One region of the Paenibacillus nitricinens genome, then DNA from elsewhere that is predicted to be linked to it. Evidence: riboswitches for the same ligand, from Rfam matches in the RefSeq annotation. Region 1 holds a riboswitch; the other holds the start of a gene.
What was found. Region 1 has a riboswitch for S-adenosylmethionine ahead of ACN6KS_RS25485 (methionine ABC transporter ATP-binding protein). Riboswitches for the same ligand answer to the same signal wherever they lie in the genome.

Region 1 (6,681 bases):
AAGTATTCTAATCCCATTCAATATCATTCCCGATCCTCCTCTTCAGGAGATCGGGATTTTCTTATTATAGAGGATTTACACTTTCCCTACAACATACAGCATAAAACCCGCATGCCATTAGGCAGCGGATTTTATGCTGTTTAGAGAATAAGTTATCTTTCTGTCTTAAAATGCTGGAATGATCGAGCCTTTATACTGCTCTTCAATGAATGCCTTCGCTTCCGGAGAATTCAGAGCAGCGACCAGCTTTTTGATTGCATCAGAATCTTTATTGTCAGGACGAGCTACCAGGATGTTAGCATAGGGGGAATCCGTACCTTCGATGAACAAAGCATCTTTAGTTGGCACTAGGTCAGCTTCCAGCGCATAGTTAGTGTTAATCAAGGCAAGATCCACTTCATCTAATTGACGGCCTAACATTGCTGCATCTAGCTCGATAATTTTAAGGTTTTTCTTATTTTCAGTAATATCCGCTTGAGTAGCTGTGATGTTGGTATCATCTTTTAATTTAATCAGTCCATTTTTGGCAAGCAGGATCAGTGCACGACCACCGTTTGTAGCATCATTAGGGATGGCTACTTTCGCACCATCAGCCAGCTCGTCGATGGATTTGATTTTCTTGGAATATGCACCAAAAGGTTCAACATGAACAGCTGTAACCGAAACTAGATCCGAACCGTTCTTTTGATTCTGGTCATCCAGGTAAGGCTGATGTTGGAAGAAGTTAGCATCCAGATTCTTCTCTGAAAGCTGAACGTTTGGTTGAACATAGTCAGTGAATTCTTTGATTTCCAATGTAATTCCTTGCGCTTCAAGCAATGGCTTAATAGCTTTTAAGATCTCAGCGTGTGGAACAGGTGAAGCACCAACCACCAATTTCACTGGTTCTGTAGTTGCAGCACCGTTTTCAGGTGCATTAGTGGCAGCCGAGTTAGAAGCATTATTGTTATTGCCGCAAGCAGCTAGCACCACAACCAATGTCAGACTAAAAAAAGTAAGTAGTAATTTTTTCATTTTAAATCCCCCTCTTATCCTTGGTATTTGTATGAATAAGGCTATATATAGACGTACCTTATTTCCGTGTAAAATGTCTTACTAGTCGATCACCGGCCATCTGTAGCAGTTGCACCAGTATGACCATCAAGACTACAGCGATAATCATAACTTCCTTCTCATAACGGTAATATCCATAACGGATCGCTAGATCACCTAGACCGCCGCCGCCTATCATCCCGGACATGGCCGTATAAGAGACCAGTGTAACCAGTGTGATCGTAACCCCGGCGAGCAGACCTGGACGAGCCTCTGGCAAAAGAACACGCATAACGATTTGATTCGTCGATGCCCCCATACCTTGTGCGGCTTCGATCACTCCGCGGTCTACCTCTCTTAGTGCCGTCTCTACCAGACGGGCAAAAAACGGAGCAGCACCAATCACAAGCGGTGGAATCGTGCCCAGTACACCAATGGCGGTACCAACAACGGCTTTACTAAAAGGAATCAATGCCACCATCAAAATGATAAATGGTACGGATCGTAGAATGTTTACAATGAACGATAAGACCGAGTAAGTTACTCTGATTACTATACTATTCGATCTTCCCCATAAATACAATAGAATTCCGAGTGGTAAACCAAGAATAATTGTGAATATTCCGGAAAATAGTAACATTTCCAAAGTAGCAACGGTAGCATCCATCATTTCTTGCCAGTTTAAATCTGCGAAATTCATTACGAAATCACCTCCACTTCAAGCCCTTGAGCGGTTAGTTCAGCTATCGTCACAGCAATCGCTTCAGCGGGTCCTTCGAACCGAACAATCATTTGCCCATAAGGTACGTCTTTAATCGTTGAGATGGTACCATGCAGAATGGCAAAGCTAACACCTGTCTCACGTACTACATTGGAAAGGGCAGAGCCGTAGGTCTTCTCTCCGAAAAAAGTAATTTTGACGGCCTGAGAGTTGTCCCCAGCAGCAGCGTCAAGCGCCGTACGAAGGGGGCCCTCATTCTGTGATTCACTGCGAATGAAATCGCGGGTGACCTCATGCTGCGGCTTCAGGAATACCTCCGTCACTTTACCCTGCTCAACGATACCACCACCATGAATGACCGCAACACGGTCGCAGATGCTCTGAATCACGTGCATTTCGTGAGTGATCAGCACAATGGTCAGATGGAATCGTTTATTAATATCGAGCAATAGCTTAAGAATAGAGTCTGTCGTTTGTGGGTCAAGCGCAGAGGTTGCCTCGTCACACAGCAGCACATCAGGGTCGCTGGCAAGTGCCCGTGCGATGCCGACCCGTTGCTTTTGCCCTCCTGATAATTGAGAGGGATACTTATCCTTGTGATCTTCAAGCCCCACTAGGGCAAGCAAGTCTTTTACTTTTGCATCAATACCTGTTCTCGAAACGCCTGTGAGTCGCAGAGGAAAAGCAATATTATCGTACACCGTCGCTGAAGATAGCAGATTGAAATGTTGAAAAATCATCCCAATTTTGCGCCGCTGTTCCTGCAGCTGAGCTTGGCTAAGACTGGTTAGCTCTACACCATCAACCCAAACCTCTCCTTCTGTCGGACGTTCCAACAGATTAATGCAACGGATCAATGTACTTTTCCCCGCGCCAGAATGGCCAATGACTCCGAATATTTCACCTTTTTCGATAGACAGATTCAATCCGGAAAGTGCTGTAGCCGCATGGCTGCCTTTTCCAAATACCTTTGTTATTCCTTTTAGATTAATCAACGCTCGTCGCCCCCTTTATATTTCACTTATTCCATACAAAAAAACCTCCGACGATCGATGCAGATCGCAAGAGGCTCTGTGTGTTTATTTAGACAATGCCTTCTCATCTGCCAACGACCACAAACCTTGCGTCATTGTAGGAATTAGCACCATGACATTTGTATATAACGCTAATCGCGTTGTATACAAATCGGTTGCCGGGCTTCATCGGGCCTATCCCTCCGCCACTCTCGATAAGATATAGAGTATGAAATTTTTATGTTTGAATTCGTACAGACTTTAATGCAAGCATAAGTATAGTAAGTTTCTTGTTTTTTGTCAAAAGGAAATATCTTGAACGCTTAGGATTGTATGCTCTTTGCCTTGCTGATTTCCTTACGCATTTGTTCATTGCTGTAGCTGAATGCCGCGATTAATGTTTTACAGTTCATTTCAAGGGACTGCTTTAAATCCTCAAGATGGCTATCTAAATCCTCAAGCTGAATTTTGTCATGCAAGCCTTGATGTCGCTGCCATAAATCATCCTGCATTTCGGAATTCATATAATGAATTTCAGCATTTCTGCGCTTGCGTAGATTCTCCAGTGGATCACGATAAGAGTTCTTGATCTGTTCGAGTTGATCCGCTAACGCAGGATGCACATTCAATAACTGAAGTTGACGCAGCACTGTAAAATAAGAAAAATGCGTTTTTAATTTGGAGGTTTTGAGGTCATAAAAATGATTCAGCACCGTTCCAAGCTTGTCCAGAAGAGAGAATACACGAATAAATCCATCTTTATAAAAATAAACATAACGCGCATAATCGCCTTGTTCCACTGGTGACATATCGTCCATATAACCAGCGATTACCGATTTCCGGTAAAAAGCGGCCGCGAACCAGCTTTGCTCCAATTCATCCAGTGACGAGATCAGTCCACGTGTCCAAATCTCCAGCTTGCGGTATTCATGGTCATTATCCTCATGAGCGTTCATTTCCTTGCGCAGTAAGGCTGCAAATGTGGCCATGTTCTCCATCGCGTCAGCCAATACACCGCTGTTCTTTCGAGGCGGCTCTCCAAGTATAACCCGCAGCATAACCCAGTCCTCCTAAAGTTTTATCCAGCACCACGATATACCGATTTCCACTTTATTATTCCGCAGGTAAAGCGACTCTATCCACGGTGGGAACTTTCTACTAAGGGCGTTACAACGGTGTCATTGGATTTGCTCTATTTTTTTCAACAACAACATTTCTCGCGCGATTCAGCTGCCAGACTCTTACACTCATATAACATAGAACACCAAACAAACAGGCAATCAACAAAATATGAGCCAAGGCGGCAAATATGTACAATCTTTCATTATCAAGCGTGTAAACAACAGCAGCTCCACTAAACACCTGCATCAAGCATAGCAGAACAGCAGCTACGCCAAGAGCTCTTAGCTCTGGGTAATCCTTATGTTTCCAAAAAGCTAAATGACCAAGCACCGCAGTAAGAATGAATAAGATCAAAGCCGCAATCCGATGCGTAAAAACAATACCTACTCCCCCGGAAAGCTCGGGAACCCATTCACCGTTACATAGCGGCCAGCCCGAACATCCACCACGTGAATCCGTATGACTAACAAAGGCTCCAATATAAACAACAACATAGGAATATAAGGCCGTTAAGCAGGTTAAATTGCGGAAAGCCTTGCTGACGGGTTTCTTCTGTAGCTCCACCTTAGGATCGTACTCACCTGCTTCATGTCTCCTTTTAGCTCCGAGAGCCAGCATCAGAGAACTTGAAAAAGCGATTAAGGAGAAGCCCATATGCAGTGCCATCACAGCAGCTGATTGGGATTTAATTACTGCAAGCGCTCCCATACCACCTTGAACAATTACAAACAGTAAAGTCATGAATGCATATGCTAACAAGTCCTTCCGATTTCGGGCATAACGCCAAAAAGCAAACATCGAGGCAAGTGACAATAACCCAGCCAAGCCGCTAAACAAGCGATGGGTGTATTCAATCATCGAACCTACAGTATAAGCCGGAATTAATTTCCCATGACAGAGCGGCCATTCATTTCCGCATTCCAATCCCGATCCAGTCTTCGTTACTACCGCTCCCCCTAGTACAGCGAGGAACATGATAAGGCAAGTAAGATAACTAAGCCATTTCAACTGATTTGTCGTCAAAAAATATCACCCGCAGTTTTTAGGAATGAAGAAGCATCTTAAAAAACCACCGCTTTTGCTCAAACAGGCGAAAGCGGTGGTTTTCCGGAATTACTGTTGAAGGCTTTGATGCACTTGAACCGCTTTATCCAGGAAATTCTCAATTTCCTCGCGGGATTTACGTAATTTATTAACGAATCTAACCAATTCACGTCCATCGGAATACGCTACAAAGCTTGGAATACCCATAATATTTTGTTCCTGACTAACGTCACCTACAGCATCAACGTCAACCTCAACCAGCGTTAGACGATCTGCATAGGCTTGCTCTACCTCAGGAATAAAGGGATCGATAAATTTACAATCCGAGCACCAGTCCGCCTTGAAGATGGCTACAGTTAATCGAGGAGATTGAATGGCTACTTGAAATTCACCAGGAGAACTAATTTTGTCCATTGTTAATTCAGTCCTTTCTTCCATATCTGTCAAATTTCTATTCTTTAAGTGAAGCAAAATGTCATGCAGAAGTCAAACTTATTCTCGCATACGAACACGCGCAGGCTGTAATTTCATCAGCGGATTCAACAATTTTTGCAATGCACGCGGATAACTGGAGATTTCCTGTTTAGTAAGCACACCCAGTACAATTAGCATGACCAGATAAATAATAACAACTGCTGCCCCTACAACAAGACAAGTGATCAGAAACGCCAGACGTGCAGGCATTAGATCTGTTAACAGAATTCCAGCTTGGTTCAAACCAAAACCAATAACACCGGACACCAGAACTGCAATTGCGAAGCCGCCCCACCGTTTACCCATAATTTCGAAAGGTACAATGGATTTCAGCATCCGTAAGTTAAGAATAGTAATGACTACGAAACAAAGTGCTGTTGCGCCGATAATCCCGTAGATCCCAAATACCTTACTTAGTAAGAAGCTCGCGGCTAATTTAACAATAATACCCACTAGCACATAATACATTGAAATACGTGATTTGCCCATACCGAGCAAGATGGAGTTCGTTGTCATCATGGTGATCTGAAAGATCGTTCCAATCGTAAGCATCGCCACAATTCCGCTTCCGTCCAAGCTGCTGAACAGTAACCCATTCACAGAATAAGCCGCTGCCACAAGCGCCAATACAATTGGCATCCCTGTCAGGATAGAAATCCGCAAAGCAAGTGTAATTTGCTTCTTCAAGTGTCCCTCATCACGACGGGCATAGGCAGCTGATATGATCGGAATCAGCGAGGTACCTAGCGCAATGGCTAGTACCGGTGGAATTCCGGCCACACTTTGTGCACGCGTGGTTAGTATACCCAAAGCTGCTGTTGCACTCTCTCTCCCCATCTGATCGATAAGCAGTGGAACAGCCAAAGAAGTATCAATCACATTCACTACGGGAATCGTAAGTGAAGAGAGCACGATCGGAATTGATAGTGTGAAAATATCCTTGTAAATTCCCCAAATCGGCAATTTTTGAGTGGTATTGTAATTTAATCCTTGCTGTTTATCCTCTCGGCGCAGCTTGATTGCAAAATAAATCATGACACCAAATGCTGCAATACTACCAATTACGCTACCAAAGGATGCTCCTGCTGCTATAGTTGTATTGTTATATCCCTGCTGTAATAGAATATAAGCTAATAAAATAGCGACTAGTACGCGAGCAAACTGCTCTACAATCTGTGAAATACCACCGGCCATCATATTGTTGCGCCCTTGAAAATAACCGCGCATCATGGCAATTGCCGGAAAAAGTAAAAGTGCAGGTGCAATAGCCCTAAC
Region 2 (6,681 bases), 2.9 Mb from region 1:
CAGCAGGCCAGTGCAGACATTGGCTGGAAGGTTGAGAATAGCATGGCTAAAGCTTATAAGAAAGCCAGAGATACCGCTAAAAAAATGCTGAATAACAAATCTGATTACGATAATGCCGTGTTTGCAACCGATAAACAGCTGCAAGGATATGATTATCCGATTAAATCGGGATATTATTTTAACCCTGTTGGAACCTATTCCTTTACACTGGAGACGGTTACGTTTAAGGACACAGATAAAGACACGAAGGACCATAAGGAGCTTGTTGAGGACCTTACGAATTCTTTCCGCTATGAAACGGATCTTATGTATATCAATAACGATAAGGTTGCGGTTAATCTCCGGAATGAACCCCTGAGCAAAAGCGGCAATAACTTTGCAAGAAAGCCAGCAGCTTTATCTGTCGAGGATAACACGGGCGTTAATAACGCGAAATTACTTACGGTTGAGAATAGCTTTACTAAAGAGGTGGAAGAAATTCCATATTCCCAGAATAGAGAAGAGGATGAAGGCACCCATGAATTCTGGAAGAATATACTAGAGGGTTATTCACAATCTAGTACACTGGGAAGCTTCAGCAATTTCAAATACCGTGAATATGTGGGCTTGAATCAGCATATGTACAAGATCACAGAGAAGTCTACGGTGACCATTACGATCAACAAAGACAAACTTCCTGTCTATACTACAGCTGAAATGCCAGACGGCAAGTATTATGTCAAGGCTTGGCTGGCGGATGTGGAGCTGTCTAAGAGTAGCAATGCTTACAAATCTTTAGGCAAGCTGGTCGGCATTAAGCCGCTGGATCAGATTGAGGTTACGGTAAAAGGCTCCATGTTCGACGACTTGAATAACTAAATGACAGCACCCTCCATGCAAAGATGCATGGAGGGTGCTTTGTTAAAAGATAAGAACGTATAAGTTTTACACTATACATTATCCTTAGCTTTCTCTCTTAAACACCTTTTGCGTCCTTATAAGGACGCAAAAGGTGTTTATACTTGTTGTGATAGCGCTTCATTCGACGTATAATTAGGGCTGGTGATTGCTTTTTTTAATGGTATTATTCATTTGTGTATGGGTAGCGTATCAATTTCTAACTAGAGAAAGGGAGATAATTGCTGTGAAGCTATTGGGAGCGATTGAAGCAGGCGGAACAAAGTTTGTATGTGGGATTGGTTATGAGGACGGTACCATTGTTGACCGAGTTAGCTTTCCGACAACAACACCGGAAGAAACGATGGGACTAGTAATAGACTATTTTAAAGAGAAAAATGTAGAAGCATTCGGAATCGGATCTTTTGGACCGATTGATCCCGTACTGGACAGCCCTACTTATGGTTACATAACAACGACACCAAAACCCCACTGGGGACAATATAATCTGGTAGGCACAATGGCTGAACAATTTAACGTTCCGATCGGCTTTGACACGGATGTGAATGGTGCAGCGCTTGCGGAGAGTAAATGGGGAGCGGCTAAAGGTCTGGACAGCTGTCTTTACATAACGGTTGGGACAGGGATTGGAGCAGGAGCGGTTGTTGGCGGCCAGATGGTTCATGGATTGTCACATCCTGAGATGGGACATATTCTAGTTCGTAGACATCCAGAGGATACGTTTGAGGGTTACTGCCCTTATCATGGCGATTGTCTTGAAGGATTAGCCGCAGGTCCGGGGATCGGCAAACGCTGGGGACAACCGGCTGGAGAGCTACCAGTGGACCATCCGGCATGGGAGATGGAAGCTCACTATCTTGCCCATGCACTCATGAACTATGTGCTGATTCTGTCTCCTCAAAAAATCGTAATGGGCGGTGGTGTTATGAAGCAAAGCCACCTATTCCCGTTAATTCGCACTAAGCTGCAAGAGTTATTGAGCGGATATGTTCAACATCCATCGCTTAATGTCGACATCGATAATTATGTTGTCTCACCAGGTCTTGGAGACAATGCAGGGCTTGCTGGAGCGATTGGATTGGCTACATTAGCTCTAGCTAGAAGCTAGTATAAAAAGACATTGACTGTTCGGTAATATATGGTATTGTAGGATCTAACAGTATAGCATTAATGAGGGAGCACCTCTTTCGCGTTTATCGTGAGAGAGGTGCTTTTTTGCGTTCGGGGTCTGATTGCGAAAGGATTTGTTCGCTCCGAGGGAAGCTCTTCCCGGAAGGTTATTGTGCTTGCTGTAAGTTGAGAAAGGTAGGGATGAATATGCAAATTGTATTTATGAACCGTTTATCCAGAATATCTGAAGTGGATCAAGAGGTGTACGCCCAGCTGTGGATTGGAGAGGAAGAGGGGATCTGGAGTCTGGGCTGGCGTGATTTTTCAGGAGGGGAGAATTACATTGAGAATTTATGGTATGAAGGTGGATCTTGGAATGAAATGCTCTGTGTATACAGGCATGAGCTAGCGGTGAAGATGGGAGATGGCTATCGACCCTTAATCGATGGGATATTCCACGAGGAGGATAGTCTTAGCGGACGTAATCAGGAGCAGCTGAAGCTTCAATATTACAGTGAACATTATGGGAATGAAGCCATTTATGAAGAGTTATGTGCTTGGCGCCGTGGTAAGGCTTCGAGTGAACGGAAGGCACCCTATATTCTCGCCAGCAATCGTCTATTGCGCTTGTTAAGTACATTTCTACCGCATACGCCAGAGGAACTGATGCAAATTCCGGGTGTAGGAGAAGGCAAGGTAACACAGTTTGGGGCCGATTGGCTGGCTATAACTACTGCGGTGGCAAGGGAACATTCCTTCCCTCTAAATTGGGTATATGAAGTAATTGAAGAGGAGTCTTTCGTATCTTGGCTTTATAAACAGAAAGAGGTCAAATATAAGAAGCAGCTAGAACGACTTCGCTTGCGGAGGATTATGTTACAGGGGATCGAGAATGGATTGGGCTTGGAACAGCTTAAGGTGAACAGTGGAGTGAACCGGCGTGAACTGATTGAAGCGGTAGAGGAGCTAGAAAGAGAGGGTTATTCCGTCGAGAAGCTGATCCATGTAGAGCTTGGCAATATGCCGCAGCATGAGCAGGATGCGATATGGAATGCCTATGAGGAGCTTGGAGACCTTTTCTTAAAACCGGTGTTACATAAGGTGTATGGTGACGATTTTTCCGCTGCTGAAGGATTGGATATTTATTATGAGCGTCTGCGATTGATCCGCATCCGTTTCCGCCGGGAGCAAACGCATAAGGTAGGCATGGCGACCAGTTTTTAAATTCGCGCATACCAAAAAGACGAAGGCTTCCTTATACCTTTCGGTTACAGGGCCTTCGTCTTGCTTATTCGTCCGGTTCGTTTCATAGCCATTCCTTCTTGCGGAAAACATACAGCATCCCACAGCCTAACGTCAACATAACACCTATAACGCCATAATAGCCATATTTTGTATGAAGCTCAGGCATATGATCAAAGTTCATACCGTAGATTCCGGTAATTACGGTCAGGGGCATGAATATTGTTGTGATCGCAGTAAAAACTCTCATAATTTCATTCGCACGGTTGGCGATACTGGATTGGTATGCCTCTCGTAAGTTGCCCATGAGATCGCGATATGTCTCAAAGGTTTCAGATATTTTAACCGCATTTTCATAAATGTCGCTAAAATATTTCTGCAGCTGATCATCAATCAGACGGAGGTCTTTTTTATTTAGGGTATTGATTACTTCTTTTTGTGGCCCCAGCATTTTCTTCAACCATAGAATTTCACTTCGCAGACCGATAATTTCACTGAGATGTGACTTTTTGGTATGCATGAGAATATCTTCTTCCAGCTTCTCAATCCGAGCTTCAATTCGGTCGCCGACGGAGAAATAGTTATCCACGACAAGGTCAATTAGTAAGTAAAGGAACATATCCGGTTCACTTACTTCTTGCTCCCAGAGCATAGGCTTCAGGATTCGTAGTTCATTGATCTTTTGCTTCGTGACAGTGATGATGTAATGTCTTCCGAGGAATACATTGAGCGCCCGTAGGAAAATTTCTTCATCGTCAAAGCGGATGCTATTTACAACTATAAAGTAGTGACTTTCGTATATTTCGATCTTCGGACGCTGATCCTCTTCGCTAAGGCAATCCTCAACAGCAAGATCATGTAGGTTGAATAAGGGCTGAAGCAGCTCCAAATCCTCAACATCGGCGTCAATCCAATAGAACCCTTCCGTTGGGGGTGTTAGTGTTTCATCAATTTCATCAATAGGTGTAAAAACCCCTGCATTCACCAGCCGGATTTTCATCTGATTTCACTCCTCCTATCCCCAGGTCTTCACTAGGGACTGCTAAATTAAGCACAGAGAAAAAAATCAGCTTGGCCGGGCGTTACAATCAATACATAGGGCCAAATGACGTTTCGAGGGCATGAAGAAGAACTGCTCCCGCCGCCGGCAAGCTGATGATTATCCTGTGTGGTTGCTCATTCTGTACACATATTTGCGAGCTCGGGTCGCCTTCCATTCTTCTTCTCACCTCTTCTTTTCGTTCAGGTATGAAATACTTGTCTAGTATAACAACGGAGTATGCCTCTTTCAAGCAAATTTATTGTGATTTTGAGGCTTCTTCAGCATTGTATGGACTTGACGAAAAGGAGGTTCATGATTTAAAGTGAATTTTAAAGTAATTTAATTGAATACAGCTAAATCTTATCAAGAGCAGGTGGAGGGACTAGCCCTATGAAACCCGGCAACCGGCGTGTAAACGCACGGTGCTAATTCTTGCGGAATTTCTGCAGACGTCTAATCGTCTTCAGGAACATTCTGGCAGATGAGAGAGGCGCATATGACTGTAGATATGACCTTTCTCGATTTCCGAGGAAGGTCTTTTTATTGTTCAGCAAGCCGCAGTGCGGCAAAACAACTAAATTCAGCTAAGGAGTGGAAAGACAATGCCAATTAAAATTCCCGACAGTTTACCGGCGAAAGAAGTACTATCCGGAGAAAATATTTTTGTGATGGACGAAAGTCAGGCTTTCCATCAGGATATCCGTCCACTACGGATTGCTATTCTGAACCTCATGCCGACTAAAGAGACGACAGAGACTCAATTGCTGCGTTTAATTGGAAATTCGCCACTACAAGTTGATGTTACTTTATTGCATCCGCGTTCCCATATTTCCAAGAATACTTCTGCGGAACATTTGAAGAGCTTTTACAAAACCTTTGACGAGATCAGCCACCGCCGTTTGGATGGTTTAATCGTTACAGGTGCTCCTGTAGAACAAATGGAGTTCGAGGAAGTATCGTATTGGGAAGAGCTGAAAGAAATTTTTGAATGGAGCAAGGACAATGTGACTTCAACTATGCATATTTGTTGGGCGGCACAGGCAGGCTTATATCATCATTTTGGTGTTCGTAAAGTGGCATTGCCTGAGAAATGTTTTGGCGTCTTCCCTCATACGATTAATCAAAATAACATTAAACTGTTGCGCGGCTTTGACGAGGTGTTCCATGTACCACACTCTCGTCATACCGATGTCTCCCGTGAAGATATTGAGAATAATCCAGATCTGCAGATTCTGGCGGAATCCGAAGAAGCTGGTATGTATCTAGTGGCTACAAACGACGGAAAACAAATATTTGTGACCGGACATTCCGAATATGATCCTCTATCCTTGAAATGGGAATATGACCGTGATGTGTCTAGAGGGATGGAGATGGCTTTGCCGAAACATTACTTCCCTAAAGATGATCCAGAACGTACACCTCCAGCAGTATGGCGTGCGCATGCCAATTTATTATTCTCTAACTGGCTCAATTACTATGTATATCAAGAAACGCCTTATGATATCGACCCGATTGTTTATTAATAATAACGCTACAATATAAATTAGGAGGCATTAATCATGGATGACAAACTTAGGATTGAAAGTAGACTGGCTCAAATAGGTTCTCAAGAAGATCCAGCCACTGGAGCAATTAATTTTCCGATTTATAATGCAACGGCATTTCGTCATCCAAAACTCGGTCAGAGCACAGGGTTTGATTATAGCCGCACCAAGAGTCCGACCCGTTCAGTACTTGAGAATGCAGCTGCGGAACTGGAATCTGGAGATGCAGGATTTGCTTGTAGCTCAGGGATGGCAGCGATACAAACGGTGCTTACCTTGTTCGCTCAAGGCGACCATTTGATCGTTTCGCTGGATCTTTACGGCGGTACCTATCGTTTGTTGGAACGGATTATGTCCAAGTTTGGAATCACTGCTTCTTATGTAGACACGAATGATTTGGATGCACTGGAAGCTTCACGTCGTCCAAATACGAAAGCTGTATTTATTGAAACGCCAACGAATCCACTTATGATGATCACGGATATTGAAGCTGTATGCACTTGGGCACGTCACCATGGGTTACTTAGCATTGTAGATAATACCCTGCTGACTCCATTCTTCCAACGGCCTATAGAATTAGGTGCGGATATTGTAGTTCATAGCGCTACTAAGTATTTGGGTGGTCATAATGATGTACTGGCAGGCCTAATTGTATCCAAGGGTGTAGAATTATCAGCTGAAATAGCTATTCTACATAACTCTATTGGAGCTGTACTTGGACCAACAGACAGTTATCAGTTGATGAGAGGCTTGAAGACATTGGCGCTGCGTATGGAGCGTCATGAGAGCAATGCACTAGCGATTGCTCGATACTTATTAGAGCATCCAGCGGTTGCGGAAGTGTTC

Region 2: another riboswitch for S-adenosylmethionine. It lies ahead of metA (homoserine O-acetyltransferase MetA); the one in region 1 lies ahead of ACN6KS_RS25485 (methionine ABC transporter ATP-binding protein).

Annotation. Positions count from the first base shown of each region.
Region 1 covers NZ_CP183948.1:5,716,336-5,723,016, forward strand. Annotated here, with positions in the region: gene ACN6KS_RS25470 (NifU family protein) at 1-11, shown strand, start outside; gene ACN6KS_RS25475 (MetQ/NlpA family ABC transporter substrate-binding protein) at 166-1,014, opposite strand; gene ACN6KS_RS25480 (methionine ABC transporter permease) at 1,073-1,732, opposite strand; gene ACN6KS_RS25485 (methionine ABC transporter ATP-binding protein) at 1,732-2,748, opposite strand; SAM riboswitch class I at 2,849-2,988, opposite strand; gene ACN6KS_RS25490 (Cthe_2314 family HEPN domain-containing protein) at 3,090-3,824, opposite strand; gene ACN6KS_RS25495 (COX15/CtaA family protein) at 3,934-4,911, opposite strand; gene ACN6KS_RS25500 (thioredoxin family protein) at 5,002-5,346, opposite strand; gene ACN6KS_RS25505 (putative polysaccharide biosynthesis protein) at 5,425-6,681, opposite strand, start outside.
Region 2 covers NZ_CP183948.1:1,853,971-1,860,651, forward strand. Annotated here, with positions in the region: gene ACN6KS_RS08190 (hypothetical protein) at 1-858, shown strand, start outside; gene ACN6KS_RS08195 (ROK family protein) at 1,124-2,005, shown strand; gene ACN6KS_RS08200 (HRDC domain-containing protein) at 2,215-3,231, shown strand; gene corA (magnesium/cobalt transporter CorA) at 3,314-4,249, opposite strand; SAM riboswitch class I at 4,649-4,779, shown strand; gene metA (homoserine O-acetyltransferase MetA) at 4,894-5,814, shown strand; gene ACN6KS_RS08215 (aminotransferase class I/II-fold pyridoxal phosphate-dependent enzyme) at 5,851-6,681, shown strand, end outside.